Regions from separate parts of the Streptomyces tremellae genome, predicted to be linked through region 1. Evidence: predicted binding sites of a transcription regulator. Region 1 holds the regulator's gene; the other holds the start of a gene.
The links. Region 1 encodes HspR, which represses chaperone genes until heat shock. Its sites were predicted from a motif close to TTGAGNNNNNNNNNCTCAA; they were not measured.
Positions count from the first base shown of each region.

Region 2: a site for HspR is predicted at 3,144-3,162, ahead of lon (endopeptidase La). Genes of this name have one in related genera too.

Region 1 covers NZ_BAABEP010000070.1:2,632-9,985, reverse strand. Annotated here, with positions in the region: gene ABEA77_RS29585 (sugar transferase) at 1-32, opposite strand, end outside; gene dnaK (molecular chaperone DnaK) at 326-2,185, shown strand; gene grpE (nucleotide exchange factor GrpE) at 2,182-2,874, shown strand; gene dnaJ (molecular chaperone DnaJ) at 2,965-4,146, shown strand; gene ABEA77_RS29565 (heat shock protein transcriptional repressor HspR) at 4,151-4,624, shown strand; gene ABEA77_RS29560 (helix-turn-helix transcriptional regulator) at 4,755-5,744, opposite strand; gene ABEA77_RS29555 (hypothetical protein) at 5,982-6,263, shown strand; gene ABEA77_RS29550 ((2Fe-2S)-binding protein) at 6,260-6,580, shown strand; gene ABEA77_RS29545 (pyridoxamine 5'-phosphate oxidase family protein) at 6,727-7,137, opposite strand; gene clpB (ATP-dependent chaperone ClpB) at 7,261-7,354, shown strand, end outside.
Region 2 covers NZ_BAABEP010000020.1:92,658-100,011, reverse strand. Annotated here, with positions in the region: gene ABEA77_RS16440 (HAMP domain-containing sensor histidine kinase) at 93-1,244, opposite strand; gene ABEA77_RS16430 (spermidine synthase family protein) at 2,114-2,884, opposite strand; gene lon (endopeptidase La) at 3,185-5,596, shown strand; gene ABEA77_RS16420 (lysozyme) at 5,712-6,602, opposite strand; gene ABEA77_RS16415 (MarR family winged helix-turn-helix transcriptional regulator) at 6,808-7,302, shown strand.

The DNA.
Region 1 (7,354 bases):
GTCGGGGGGCCGGGGCGCCGGGTGAACCGCATGGGCGGCCGTCCGTTCTCTCGGGGCTCTCGGGTGCTGTCTGAAAAGTGATGTTCGTCCCTCTCTGTGGGATTTCTGGTATTTCCGTGCCGTCTGGGGGTTCGGGGCGGAGGCGGGGCGGCGCGCGTCTCGGTGCTCCTCGCGAGAGGGTCGTACAAGGTTTTCGCAGGTCAGATGCGCACACTTAGAGGTTGCCGCACAATAGTTGAGTCTAGTCGACTCATGTCTGTTGACTCCTCGGGATTCGTGTTGCATCCTTGAGCCTGTTCCACTCAAGTCAGCTGGAGGAATCGAAATGGCACGTGCGGTCGGCATCGACCTGGGCACGACTAACTCCGTCGTCAGCGTTCTGGAAGGCGGCGAGCCCACCGTCATCACCAACGCCGAGGGCGCCAGGACCACGCCGTCCGTCGTCGCCTTCGCCAAGAACGGCGAAGTGCTCGTCGGCGAGGTCGCGAAGCGCCAGGCGGTCACCAACGTCGACAGGACCATCCGGTCGGTCAAGCGCCACATGGGCACCGACTGGAAGATCAACCTCGACAACAAGGACTTCAACCCGCAGCAGATCTCGGCCTTCGTGCTGCAGAAGCTGAAGCGGGACGCCGAGGCCTACCTGGGCGAGAAGGTCACCGACGCGGTGATCACCGTCCCGGCGTACTTCAACGACTCCGAGCGCCAGGCGACGAAGGAGGCCGGCGAGATCGCGGGCCTCAACGTCCTGCGCATCGTGAACGAGCCGACGGCCGCCGCCCTCGCGTACGGGCTGGAGAAGGACGACCAGACCATCCTGGTCTTCGACCTCGGTGGCGGTACGTTCGACGTCTCGCTGCTGGAGATCGGCGACGGCGTCGTCGAGGTGAAGGCCACCAACGGCGACAACCACCTCGGTGGTGACGACTGGGACCAGCGCGTCGTCGACTACCTGGTCAAGCAGTTCTCCAATGCTCACGGCGTAGACCTGTCGAAGGACAAGATGGCCCTCCAGCGCCTCCGCGAGGCCGCTGAGAAGGCGAAGATCGAGCTGTCCTCCTCCTCGGAGACCACGATCAACCTGCCCTACATCACGGCGTCCGCCGAGGGCCCGCTGCACCTGGACGAGAAGCTCACGCGCGCCCAGTTCCAGCAGCTCACCTCGGACCTGCTGGAGCGCTGCAAGGTCCCGTTCCACAACGTCATCAAGGACGCGGGCATCCAGCTCAGCGAGATCGACCACGTCGTCCTCGTCGGCGGTTCGACCCGTATGCCCGCGGTCGCGGAGCTCGTCAAGGAGCTGACCGGCGGCAAGGACGCCAACAAGGGCGTCAACCCGGACGAGGTCGTCGCCATCGGCGCCGCCCTCCAGGCCGGTGTCCTCAAGGGTGAGGTCAAGGACGTCCTGCTCCTCGACGTGACCCCGCTGTCCCTCGGCATCGAGACCAAGGGCGGCATCATGACCAAGCTGATCGAGCGCAACACCACGATCCCGACGAAGCGCTCCGAGATCTTCACGACGGCCGAGGACAACCAGCCGTCCGTGCAGATCCAGGTCTACCAGGGCGAGCGCGAGATCGCGGCGTACAACAAGAAGCTCGGGATGTTCGAGCTGAGCGGCCTGCCGCCGGCCCCGCGCGGTGTCCCGCAGGTCGAGGTGTCCTTCGACATCGACGCCAACGGCATCATGCACGTGACCGCGAAGGACCTGGGCACGGGCAAGGAGCAGAAGATGACCGTCACCGGCGGCTCCTCGCTGCCGAAGGACGAGGTCGACCGGATGCGCCAGGAGGCCGAGCAGTACGCGGACGAGGACCACAAGCGCCGCGAGGCCGCCGAGACCCGCAACCAGGGCGAGCAGCTCGTCTACCAGACCGAGAAGTTCCTCAAGGACAACGAGGACAAGGTCCCCGGTGACGTGAAGACCGAGGTCGAGACCGCCGTCAGCGAGCTGAAGGAGAAGCTCAAGGGCGAGGACACGGCCGAGATCCGCACGGCCACTGAGAAGGTCGCCGCGGTCTCCCAGAAGCTGGGTCAGGCCATGTACGCGAACGCGCAGGGCGACGCCGCGGCTGCGGGCGCGGCCGGTGCCCCCGGCGCCGAGCAGGCGGCGGACGGCCAGGACGACGTGGTGGACGCCGAGATCGTCGACGACGAGCGTGACAGCAAGGGTGGTGCCGCGTGACGGAGGAGACCCCGGGCTTCGAGGAGAAGCCCGACGTCCCCTCCGGCGCCGACCCCGAGGACGCGCCGAAGGGCGCGGGGCCGGGCTCCGCGGCGGAGCCCGGCCCGGCCGCCCAGGCCGGGGACGTGGACGAAAAGGCCGCGCTGACGGCGCAGCTGGATCAGGTGCGCACCGCTCTCGGTGAGCGGACCGCGGACCTCCAGCGCCTTCAGGCGGAGTACCAGAACTACCGCAGGCGGGTGGAGCGCGACCGGGTGACCGTGCGCGAGATCGCCGTGGCGAACCTGCTCACCGAGCTGCTGCCGGTGCTCGACGACATCGGCAGGGCGCGGGAACACGACGAGCTGGTCGGCGGCTTCAAGTCGGTGGGCGAGTCGCTGGAGTCGGTCGCCGCCAAGCTGGGCCTCCAGCAGTTCGGCGAGGAGGGCGAGCCCTTCGACCCGACGATCCACGAGGCCCTGATGCACTCGTACGCGCCGGACGTCACCGAGACGACCTGCGTGGCGATCCTCCAGCCCGGGTATCGGTTCGGCGAGCGGACGATCAGGCCCGCCCGGGTCGCCGTGGCCGAGCCCCAGCCGGGGGCGCAGCCCAAGGCGTCCGAGGAGGACGCGGCGGGCGAGGGGTCCACGTCCTCGGCCGAGGACGGGAAGCCCGCGAAGGAGAACGGTGGCCCGGACGAGGGCTGACACAACGGCCGGTGCCGCCGGTGCCGCCGCCACGGCGGCGGTACCGGCAGGCGGCGGCCGGTACCCGGTTCGGGAGGAGGGACGTCGGGAGTGAGTACCAAGGACTTCGTCGAGAAGGACTACTACAAGGTCCTCGGCGTCCCCAAGGACGCGACAGAGGCCGAGATCAAGAAGGCGTACCGGAAGCTCGCGCGCGAGTTCCACCCGGACGCCAACAAGGGCGACGCGAAGGCCGAGGAGCGCTTCAAGGAGATCTCCGAGGCGAACGACATCCTCGGCGACCCGAAGCGGCGCAAGGAGTACGACGAGGCCCGCAGCCTGTTCGGGAACGGCGGCTTCCGACCGGGTCCCGGCGCGGGCGGCGGCGGCACGTTCAACTTCGACCTGGGTGACCTCTTCGGCGGCGGCGCCCAGGGCGGCGGCGGGACCCAGGGCGGCTTCGGCGGCGGCCTCGGGGACGTCTTCGGCGGGCTGTTCAACCGCGGCGGCGGCGGTACGCGCACCCAGCCACGGCGCGGCCAGGACATCGAGTCCGAGGTGACGCTGAGCTTCACCGAGGCGGTGGAGGGCGTGACCGTGCCGCTGCGGATGTCCAGCCAGGCGCCCTGCAAGGCGTGTTCCGGCACCGGCGACAAGAACGGCACCCCCCGCGTCTGCCCGACCTGCGTCGGCACCGGGCAGGTCTCGCGCGGCACCGGCGGCGGGTTCTCGCTGACCGACCCGTGCGTCGACTGCAAAGGCCGCGGGCTGATCGCCCAGGACCCCTGCGACGTGTGCAAGGGCAGCGGGCGCGCCAAGTCGTCGCGCTCCATCCAGGTCCGCATCCCCGCGGGCGTCTCCGACGGGCAGCGGATCAGGCTGCGCGGCAAGGGCACGCCGGGCGAGCGGGGTGGCCCCGCAGGCGATCTGTACGTGGTCGTCCATGTGGGCAGCCATCCGGTGTTCGGCCGCAAGGGCGACAACCTCACGGTGACCGTGCCCGTCACGTTCGCGGAGGCGGCGCTCGGCGGCGAGGTGAAGGTGCCCACCCTCGGCGGGCCGCCGGTGACGCTGAAACTGCCGCCGGGCACGCCGGCCGGGCGCACCATGCGTGCGCGCGGCAAGGGAGCCGTCCGCAAGGACGGGACCCGCGGGGACCTGCTGGTCACGGTCGAGGTGGCCGTGCCGAAGGATCTCGGGACCGACGCGCGCGACGCGCTGGAGGCGTACCGCAAGGCGACCGCGGGCGAGGATCCGAGGGCGGAGTTGTTCCAGGCAGCGAAGGGAGCATGACGTCATGGACAGGGACGGCGGCGCCAGGCGCCGCGCCCCGGCCGGTTTCGGCGGGGCGTACGAGCTGACGGAGGAGACCCCGGTCTACGTCATCTCGGTGGCGGCCCAGCTGTCCGGGCTGCACCCGCAGACGCTGCGCCAGTACGACCGCCTCGGGCTCGTCTCACCGGACCGCACGGCGGGGCGCGGCAGGCGCTACTCGGCGCGCGACATCGAGCTGCTGCGCCAGGTGCAGCAGCTGTCGCAGGACGAGGGCATCAACCTGGCCGGGATCAAGCGGATCATCGAGCTGGAGAACCAGGTCGCCGCGCTCCAGTCCCGGGTGGCCGAGCTGTCGGCCGCGCTGGACGGCGCGGCGGCCGCGATGCGGCAGCGCGAGGCGCAGGTGCACGCGTCGTACCGGCGCGATCTGGTGCCCTACGAGGACGTGCGGCAGGCGAGCGCGCTGGTCGTGTGGCGGCCGAAGCGACCGGAGTGACACGGCCGCGGTGCGGTGGTTCCGCGGGGTTTCGCGGGGATCTTGGGGCGGGGCGCCGTGGCGGGCGTCCCGCCCCGCGCCGGTTCTGCTTCCGGCGGGCGGGGGGTTGGCGGTGCGGTGTGCGCCGGTGTCAGCCCTCGTGGCCGTCGCCCAGGATGCCCGAGCGCGCGATGAGGAAGCCGAGCTGTGCCCTGCTGCCGCTGCCGAGTGCGGCGGCGAGCTTGGCGATGTGGGCGCGGCAGGTGCGGACGTTCATGCCGAGGCGCCGCGCGATGGCCTCGTCGACGAGCCCCTCGACGAGGAGCTTGGCGATGGAGCGCTGCACCTCGGTGACGCCCTCGGAGTCCGGTCCTGAGGGCAGCGGCTGGACCAGCGGGGTGGCGCGCTGCCAGAGGTGTTCGAAGACCTTGGTGAGGTAGGCGACGAGGCCGGGGTGGCGCAGTTCGAGCGCCGCGCTGTCGTCGTCCCGCGCCGGGATGAAGGCGACGACGTCGTCGCAGATGATGAGCCGCTCGATGAGCTGCTCAAGGGTTCTTATCTCCATCTTCGCGCCGGCCAGGTGGTCGATGTAGGCGAAGGTGTTCTGGCTGTAGCGCACGGTGTGCTGGTAGAGCGTGCGCATGCTGACGCCCCGGTCGATGAGGGGCTTGCTGCGGGTGATGGCCTGGCTCAGCAGGTGCTCGGGGCGGCCGCCGCCCGGCTGGACGGTGAGCACTTCCTTCTTCAGTGCGGCGGTGGCGACGTCGAGGGCGGCGTTGATGCGGTGGGAGCCTTCGAGCACGGTGATGGCGTGGATACTGGGCGGCGCCTGGGCACTGATGGCCATGAACTCGTCGAACGACTCGGTCAGGTCGACGGTGCGCTGCCTGCGCTCCTGTATCTCCCGTTCGAGGGGGTGCAGGCGCTGGGCGAGGGCTATGGAGGGCGCCACCGGACGCAGCCAGTCCGGATCGTCCGGGTCGGGGTGGAGAAGGGCGAAGTCGATCAGGCACGGAGCGCTCGCCACCTCGCGCCTGGTGATGCGGCCGGCCTGGAGGGCGGCGGCGTAGAGGCGCTTACCTTCGGCACACAGATCGGTTAGAGAGTGCCGATGCGCCCTGTCTGTACCGTTCATGCTCATTTATCCACCCCTCAGGTTGCTGAACCTGCAGGAACATGATGCCTCGGTGTTGTGGCGCGGAGATCCTGGTGTGAGCCATTGTCGTTTTTGACGGGGGAGAGATTCCATCAAGTGAGGACGAAGCTGGCGATGAAGAAGAGATTGCTTCGCTCGACGCTTGCCGCGGCGTTCGCGATCCCGTTGGCGTTCGCAACTGTCGTTGCCTCGGGCGTCGGGTCCGGGAACTCTCCGGAGACCGTGCACAGCACGTCGGTGGGGGCCGGCCCCGGCAGCCATGAGGCAGTCGCCGCCGATCTGAGTTGGCCCGCCTCGCACGCGGGCACCCCGCAGGTGCGTCCGGCCGACATCAGCTGGCCCCTCGCGCCCGCGGACATCAGCTGGCCCGCGGCCCCTCCCGCGGTCAGCCCTGCCGACATCAGCTGGCCCGCGGCGGCCCACGGCGCCACCCCGGCCGCGAGCCAGGGCGACATCAGCTGGCCCGCGGCAGCCGCGGGGCAGCAGGCGGTCCTCGGCGCATGACGACGCCCGCGGACGACAGGATTCTTCGGCGCGAGATGGCCGCGGCCTACCGGTCCGGATGGCACGTGGTCGACCTCGTGTCCGCGATTCCGCGGCGCGGGGACTCGGTGCGGGTCACCCTGCTCGGAGAGCCCGTGCTCGTCGTGCGCGAGGAGGACGACGACGTCCGCGCGTACCGTTGTCCGCGCCGCCCCCGTGGTGCTCCGCAGCGGGTCCGATGCTGCATCAGGTATGACATGATTTTTGTTAATCTTGATCAGCGGGATCACGAGTTCGTAGGACCACAACCCCATACAGCCACCCCCCGCAGTGCCTGAGCGATTCCCCCGTCGTAACAAGTCGCTCAGGCGCTTCCCCCACACAACGGCGCCATCGTGGACCTGAAACGCGATGGCGCCGTTGTGCTGCCCGGACGCGTTCGCGAGCGCGGCCCCGGGCCCCGCCGCCCGGCGTCGTACGCGCGTCAGCCGCGCCCCATCGCCCGGTCGAGGGCGATCTCGATGACCACCCGGTCCGGGTTGGGCGCGGGCGTGCGGCCGTAGCGCTCCGCGTACCGCGCGACCGCGTCGGCGACCACCTCGGGCTCGGTGCGGATCCTGGCCCGCCCCTCCAGCGTCGCCCAGCGCCCCTTCATCACCTGGCACACCGCGACCCGTGCCCCCAGGCCGTCCTCGGCGGCGGCCAGGACGTTCGCCACCTTCCTGCTGTTCCTGTTGGTGATCACCCGCGCCACCCCGGCGCCGGGGTCGTACGTGACGCCCACGGGCACCAGGTGCGGTGAACCGTCGGGGCGCCGCGTGGCGAGCGTGCAGAGGTGGTACTCGCGCCAGAACGCCAGGAACTCCGGGTCCGGGTCGCGTACGTCGATGGTCATGGCACGAGGGTACGGCCGGATCCGGGCCGTACCCGGCTCCCGTTTTCGGGTTGAGTGGAATAGACTCAACTTTGTACACGTTATGGGAGTCAGGATGGAGAGGAACAGGAGGAGAGGACGCACGTGGACGCCGAGCTGACCAACAGGAGCCGGGAAGCGATCAGTGCAGCGAGCGATCGCGCCGTGGAGGCGGGGAACCCGGATCTGACCCCCGCGC
Region 2 (7,354 bases), on a different contig from region 1:
GTCGGCGCGCCGCCGTGACAGGGGCCCCGCGGGCCTCGCGGCCCCGGCGGGGCGGTCCCGGTGGGCGGCCGCCGCGCTGCGGCCGCCCACCGTCACACCCGATCCTCCGGTACGCCCGGAAGAGTGACCCTTATCCGGCAGCCGCTGGCCGATTCGGCCACGCCTATCCCGCCGCCGTGCAGATCGACCGCCCAGCGCGCGATCGCGAGGCCGAGGCCCGTGCCGCCGTCGTTGCTGCCGCCGGGCTTGGCGACCCGGCCGCGGTTGAACCGCTCGAAGACCCGGCTGCGCTCCTCCTCGGGGATGCCGGGGCCCTCGTCGCGCACCTCCAGGTGGAGCGACTCGGGCTCCGGGCCGCGCCGCGCCCGCACCGTGACCCGGCCGTGCGGCGGGCTGTGCTTCACCGCGTTGTCGATCAGGTTCGCCACGACCTGGTGCAGCCGCTCCGCGTCCGCGTACGCCGTCAGCTCCGGCGGGGACACGTCCAGATGCAGGTGCACGTCGGTCCTGGTGTGCAGCCCGGAGCCGCTGCTCAGGCCGCGGTGCGCCGCCGCGAGGTTCGCCTCCTTCAGCACGCCCGACAGGTAGGGCCACACCTCGAAGCGGCTCGCCTTGAGCGGGACGACCCCGTTGTCGATCCTGGACAGGTCGAGCAGCGTCTCCACCAGCCGGCCGAGCCGCTCCGTCTGTCTCAGCGCCGTGCGCATCGTCTCGGGATCGGCCGCGGAGACGCCGTCCACGACGTTCTCCAGCACGGCGCGCAGCGCCGCGATCGGGGTGCGCAGCTCGTGCGACACGTTCGCGACCAGCTCTTTCCTGTGCCGGTCCACGGCCTCCAGGTCGTCCGCCATGCGGTTGATCGTCGACGCCAGGTCGCCCAGCTCGTCCCGCCGGTCCGCGCCGCTGACCCGGCGCGTGTACTCGCCGTGCGAGATGCCCTTGGCTACCGTGTTCATCTCGTCGAGCGGCGCGGTCAGGCCGTGCGCCACGAACTGGGTGATCAGCAGCGTCGCGATCACCGAGAACACCGTGATGAAGCGCAGCTCCGTCTTGGTGCGCAGCGCCACCATCAGCAGCCCGGTCGTGATGAAGACCGAGACGACCACCAGCGTGCCGAGCTTCGCCTTGATCGAGAAGGGCCGGACCGCCCACCGGTCGTCCCGGGTCCTGTCGTCCCGGCCCTCCGACGCGTCCGCGCGCCCGGCCCCGCGCCCGCCGCTTCCCGGCCGGCCCGCCAGGTTCATGGCGCCGGTGTCTCCAGGGCGTAGCCGACGCCGTGGACCGTACGGATGCGCTCCGCGCCGATCTTCCGGCGCAGCGCCTTGATGTGACTGTCGACCGTCCTGGTGCCCGACGCGTCCGCCCAAGTCGGATCGTAGCCATGTCGTTCTGTGAGCCAAGGAGTTGGGATCGCACGTTGTCTTCCTAAGACCGCTTGGCCTCCGACTTGTGAGGTGCACGTCGTCGCCGCGCACGCGCACCCGGCGCTGTGCGTGGTCGATCTCCAGTTCGCCCAGCCTGAGGATGCCGCTGCGCGGTGTCACGGCGGCGAGCGCCGCACGCTCGACGCGCCGCAGCAGCACGTGCACGCGGGCCGCCAGCTCGCGCATGGAGAACGGCTTGGTCATGTAGTCGTCAGCGCCGACGCCGAGTCCGACGAGCATGTCCGTCTCGTCGTCGCGCGCCGTCAGCATCAGGACCGGGACCGGGCGCTGCGCCTGTACGCGCCGGCACACCTCCAGTCCGTCGAATCCCGGCAGCATCACGTCGAGCACCATCAGGTCCGGCTGCCACGCCTCCGCCGCGTCGACCGCGGCGGGGCCGTCGACCGCGGTCTGCACGAGGAAGCCCTCGGCCCGCAGCCGGGCCGCGATGGCGTCGACGATGGTCGCGTCGTCCTCGACGACGAGGACCCGGCGCTGAGCGCCCGGCGTGGCCGCCACTCCGGTGTGGCTGGTGTGTGTCTGCTCCATCGCCCGCCCCTGGTACGCGTTTCAACGCGCTCCGTATGCCCTTGATCCGCCGGTCTACGTCGTGGAACGCCTGGGGGGTGTCGTAGATCGCCGGATCCTGTATTTCGTGGAGCAGCGTAGAGGTAGCGGCCGCCTTTCGGCTACGCAGTGCGAACAGCGAGATGGACGACGTCCGGCGCGCCCCGGGCAACCCGCACCTCTTCGTCCGCAACCCAGGTGAAACCGGCATTCCGCAACGCATCGGCAAAGGTCGCGGAGGGTTGGGCGGACCAGACGGCGAGGACCCCCGAGGGGTTCAACAGCCGTCTGCAGGCGGCGAGTCCTTCCTCTGTGTACAGACCGTCGTTGCTCTCGGTGACGGTCCAGTCCGGTCCGTTGTCGATGTCGAGGCACAGCGCGTCGTAGCGGTCGGCGTGCGTGCCGGGGGCGGCGCGCACGTACCCGACGAGGTCGGTGTGCAGGATCACAGTGCGCGGGTCCGCGAGCGCGGCCGCCGAGATCCGGGCGAGCGGCCCGGCACGGTGCCAGTCGATGATCGCCTGCTCCCGCTCCACGACGGCGATCCGGCCCCAGCGGGGGTCGGCGGCGGCGTGCGCGAGCGAGAAGCCCACGCCGAGCCCGCCGATCAGCACGGACGGCCGGGCGCTCCGCCGTTCCTCGGGCAGCGTGCGCAGCGCCGCGTCGACCAGCAGCCGCTCGGAGCGGCCGTCCGAGGTGTCCATCAGGAACGTGCCGTTGGCGATGATCTCCAGTACGTCGTCGATCTCCAGTACGTCGTCCGCGCGGTCACCACCGCTGCCGCCTTCCGCGCGGCGGCGGCGCAGCGCGACCTCCCCGTACGGCCCCTCCCGCCGGTCCAGCGTGACGGGTGTGCCGGGCGCCCGGCCCCGGGTGGTCTCCGACTCGGACACGTGCCCGCTCCTTTCTCTCGTTGCTCGTGTGCCGCCGCTGTCTCGTGTGAGACCGCTGTACGGCCCGACTCCCGCGGGTCGGGCGGCCGGCGCGCACGGGCCCAGCCCCGCGGGACCGCGCGGAATGGCGGGTCCGCGCCGGGTGTTCCGACCCTGCCGGGCCCGCGCGCCGCGCCTCGGGGGCCCGGCCGCGCACGGCTCGATGATCGCTGACGGCGAACGCGCGGCCGCACCGGGAACATCCTGGCACTCACAAGCATTGAGCCTGCATAGCTCAACTTGATTGCCGAAGGGGAGATCATGGCTGCAATTTCCACACCGCTCACGCTTCCCGTGCTGCCGCTCGACGACGAGGTCGTGCTGCCCGGCATGGTGGTGCCCCTGGACCTGTCCGACACCGAAGTCCGCGCCGCCGTCGAGGCCGCACAGGCAGCAGCACGCACGGAGGGGGCCGGTGCGGGAAAGCCGCAGGTGCTGCTGGTGCCGCGCGTCGACGGCTCGTACGCGTCGACCGGCGTGCTCGGCACCGTCGAACAGGTCGGACGGCTCTCGGACGGCGACCCTGGCGCCCTGATCCGCGGCCGTGGCCGCGTGCAGATCGGGGCCGGCACGAGTGGGCCGGGCGCCGCCCTGTGGGTGGAGGGCATCACCATCGAGGAGACCGTGCCGGACCCGCTGCCCGGCGCCGTGTCGGAGCTGGTGAAGGAGTACAAGGCACTCGCCACCGACTGGCTGAAGAAGCGCGGCGCCTGGCAGGTCGTGGACCGCGTCCAGCAGATCGACGACGTGTCCGCGCTCGCCGACAACTCGGGCTACTCGCCGTTCCTGTCCACCGCCCAGAAGGTGGAGCTGCTGGAGACCACCGACCCGGTCGCCCGGCTCAGGCTCGCCACGCGGCAGCTGCGCGAGCACCTGGCCGAGCAGAACGTGGCCGAGTCCATCGCGAAGGACGTCCAGGAGGGCGTCGACAAGCAGCAGCGCGAGTTCCTGCTGCGCCGCCAGCTGGAGGCCGTGCGCAAGGAACTGCGCGACCTGAACGGCGGCGGCGAGGACGACGAGTCCGACGACTACCGCGCCCGCGTCGAGGCGGCCGACCTGCCGGAGAAGGTCCGCGAGGCGGCCCTCAAGGAGGTCGAGAAGCTGGAGCGGGCGAGCGACCAGAGCCCGGAGGGCTCCTGGATCCGCACCTGGCTCGACACCGTCCTCGAACTCCCGTGGAACGAGCGCACCGAGGACGCGTACGACATCCGTGGCGCCAAGGAGATCCTGGACGCCGAGCACGCGGGCCTCGACGACGTGAAGGAGCGCATCACCGAGTACCTGGCGGTGCGCAAGCGCCGCGACGACCGCGGCCTCGGTGTCGTCGGCGGGCGCCGCGGCGGCGCCGTGCTCGCCCTGGTCGGGCCGCCCGGAGTCGGCAAGACCTCCCTCGGCGAGTCCGTCGCGCACGCCATGGGCCGCACGTTCGTCCGCGTCGCGCTCGGCGGCGTACGGGACGAGGCGGAGATCCGCGGCCACCGGCGCACCTACGTCGGCGCGCTGCCCGGCCGCATCGTCCGCGCCATCAAGGAGGCCGGGTCCATGAACCCGGTGGTCCTGCTCGACGAGATCGACAAGGTCGGCTCCGACTTCAGGGGCGACCCCGCGGCCGCCCTCCTCGAAGTCCTCGACCCGGCGCAGAACCACACCTTCCGCGACCACTACCTGGAGGTCGAGCTCGACCTCTCCGACGTGGTCTTCCTGGCCACGGCCAACGTCCTCGAAGCCATCCCCGAGGCACTGCTCGACCGCATGGAGCTGGTCACGCTCGACGGCTACACCGAGGACGAGAAGGTCACCATCGCCCGCGACCACCTGCTGCCCAGGCAGCTGGAGCGCGCCGGCCTCGAAGCGGGCGAGGTCGCCATCGACGACGACGCGCTGCGCAAGCTGGCGGGCGAGTACACCCGCGAGGCGGGCGTGCGGAACCTGGAGCGCGCGATCGCGCGGCTGCTGCGCAAGGTCGCGGCGGAGCACGAGCTCGGCGACCGCGAGCTGCCGGCCGCGCTCGGCGCGGAGCACCTGCGCGCCCTGATCGGCCGGCCGCACCACGTGCCCGAGTCCGCGACGGACCCGGCGGAGCGCCGCACCGCGGTGCCGGGCGTGGCGACGGGCCTCGCGGTCACCGGCGCAGGCGGCGACGTCCTCTTCGTCGAGGCGTCCCTCGCCGACCCGGAGACCGGTGGCGCGGGGCTGACCCTGACCGGCCAGCTCGGCGACGTGATGAAGGAGTCCGCGCAGATCGCCCTCTCGTACCTGCGCTCGCACGGCGCGGAGTTCGGGCTGCCGGTCGGCGACCTCAAGGACAGGGGAGTGCACATCCACTTCCCGGCAGGCGCGGTCCCGAAGGACGGCCCCAGCGCGGGCATCACGATGACCACGGCCCTCGCGTCGCTGCTCAGCGGCCGCCAGGTCCGCGAGGACGTCGCGATGACCGGCGAGGTCTCCCTGACCGGCCGGGTCCTGCCCATCGGCGGCCTCAAGCAGAAGCTGCTGGCCGCGCACCGGGCGGGCGTCACGACGGTCGTGATCCCCAAGCGCAACGAGCCCGACCTCGACGACGTCCCCGCAGAGGTCCTGGAGAAGCTGGACGTCCACCCCGTCACCGACGTCCGCCAGGTCCTCGACCTGGCCCTCACCCCGGCCGAGGTCCAGGTCGCCGCGGCGGCCTGACGCCGGTACGGCGCCGAGGGGCATGACCGCCTGCCCCGGGGTCCCTCCGGGGTGAGCGCGCGTCCGCCCGCCACCCCCGGAAGCACTGCTTCCGGGGGTGGCGGGGCGGGGTGGGTCAGCCGTTGGCCAGTGCGCGGAGGCGGTTCAGGGAGCCGTTGAACTTGTCGTGGTCGCCGACGCCGGGGCCCGAGGACGTGTACTGCCAGATCGTCTGGAAGCCCCAGCCCTTGGGCAGCGTGCCGGGCGAGGTGTTGTAGCGGGCGACCCACAGGGGGTTCGTCTTCGCGAAGCCCGCGTAGTCGCCGGTGCACTGCTTCCACCAGGTGGTGGCCGTGTAGATCACCACGTCGCGGCCCGTGCGGGCCTTGTACGTCGTGGCGAAGTCCTTGATCCAGCTGACCATCTTCGCCTTCGAGAGGCCGTAGCAGGCTGCGCCGTACGGGTTCCACTCGATGTCCAGGACGCCGGGCATCGTCTTGCCGTCCTTTGACCAGTTGCCGCCGTGCTTGACGAAGTAGTCCGCCTGGTTGGCGCCGCTTGAGGTGTCCGGGGCGGCGAAGTGGTACGAGCCGCGGATCAGGCCGGCCTTGTACGAGCCGGTGTACTGCTGGTTGAACGTGGTGCTCTGGTAGTAGTTGCCCTCGGTCGCCTTGACGTAGGCCCACTTCACGCCCGTCTTGGCGAGGGAGGACCAGTTCACGCTCCCCTGGTGGCTGGAGACGTCGACCCCCTCCGTCTGGGCGACCGCGAGGCCGCGGTCGGCGATGGGCGCCCTGCCCTCGCCGTCGTGGGCGACGACGCCCATGCCCATGTACGCGGTGCCGCGCGCGGGCGCCGCGTCGGCGAGCGGGGACGCCGCCCGTCCTGGCTCCGGGGGGAGGGGGGAGACCTCGGCGGTGGCGACGCCGGGGAGGGTGAGCGGAAGGGCGAAGGTGGCCAGGAGCGCCGCGGACGCCGCGTACAGGGTGCGGCGACTGCTGCGCGTTCCGGGTCTGCGCACGGACATTGCGTGCCTCCGAAAACCTTGGTGGGGGGATTGCTTGACGGGTCGACAATCCGTCAAAGGGGGACATGTCACCCTGAAACGCTACGGACACCGCCGCGCGGTCGCAGCCCCACCACGCTGCTGCTGATGGACTAAACCTGCGAAAATACGGAGAGCCGCGGCAATGGCCGCGGCTACGGACTCCTCGGGAGCGGGAAAGCGCGCGATGGCAGCTGACGTGCACGGCGGCGGTACGGAGAGAGGACTCGTGTCCGCGGACGGGGGCCAGGTGACCCCCGAGTTCCTCGACCTGGAACGCGAGCTGGCGGTCTTCCTCCGCCGCGCCAGGGCCAATTCGGGCGAGATGGCCCGCGAGGTCCACCCCGACCTCGAACCCTCCGCGTACGGCCTGCTCGTCCGCCTGGAGGAGAGCGGGCAGCAGCGGGCGACGGAGCTCTCCGCGTACTTCGGGGTCGGCAAGGCGACCATGAGCAGGCAGCTGAGGGCGCTCCAGGAGCTGGGGCTGATCACCCGGGAGCCCGACCCCGCGGACGGCCGCGCCTCGCTGGTGCGGATCACGGACGAGGGGCTCGACAGCTTTCGCCGGGTCAGGGACGCCCGCAGGGGCCGCTACGTGCAGAAACTCGCCGACTGGGACCGCGGCGAGATCGCTGAGCTGGCCCGCCTCCTGCACCAGCTGAACGCCCGCTTCGCGGCCTGACCAGCCCGCCGCGGACGGCCGTGCGCGCGGGCCGGTTCCCTGCCCCGGATAC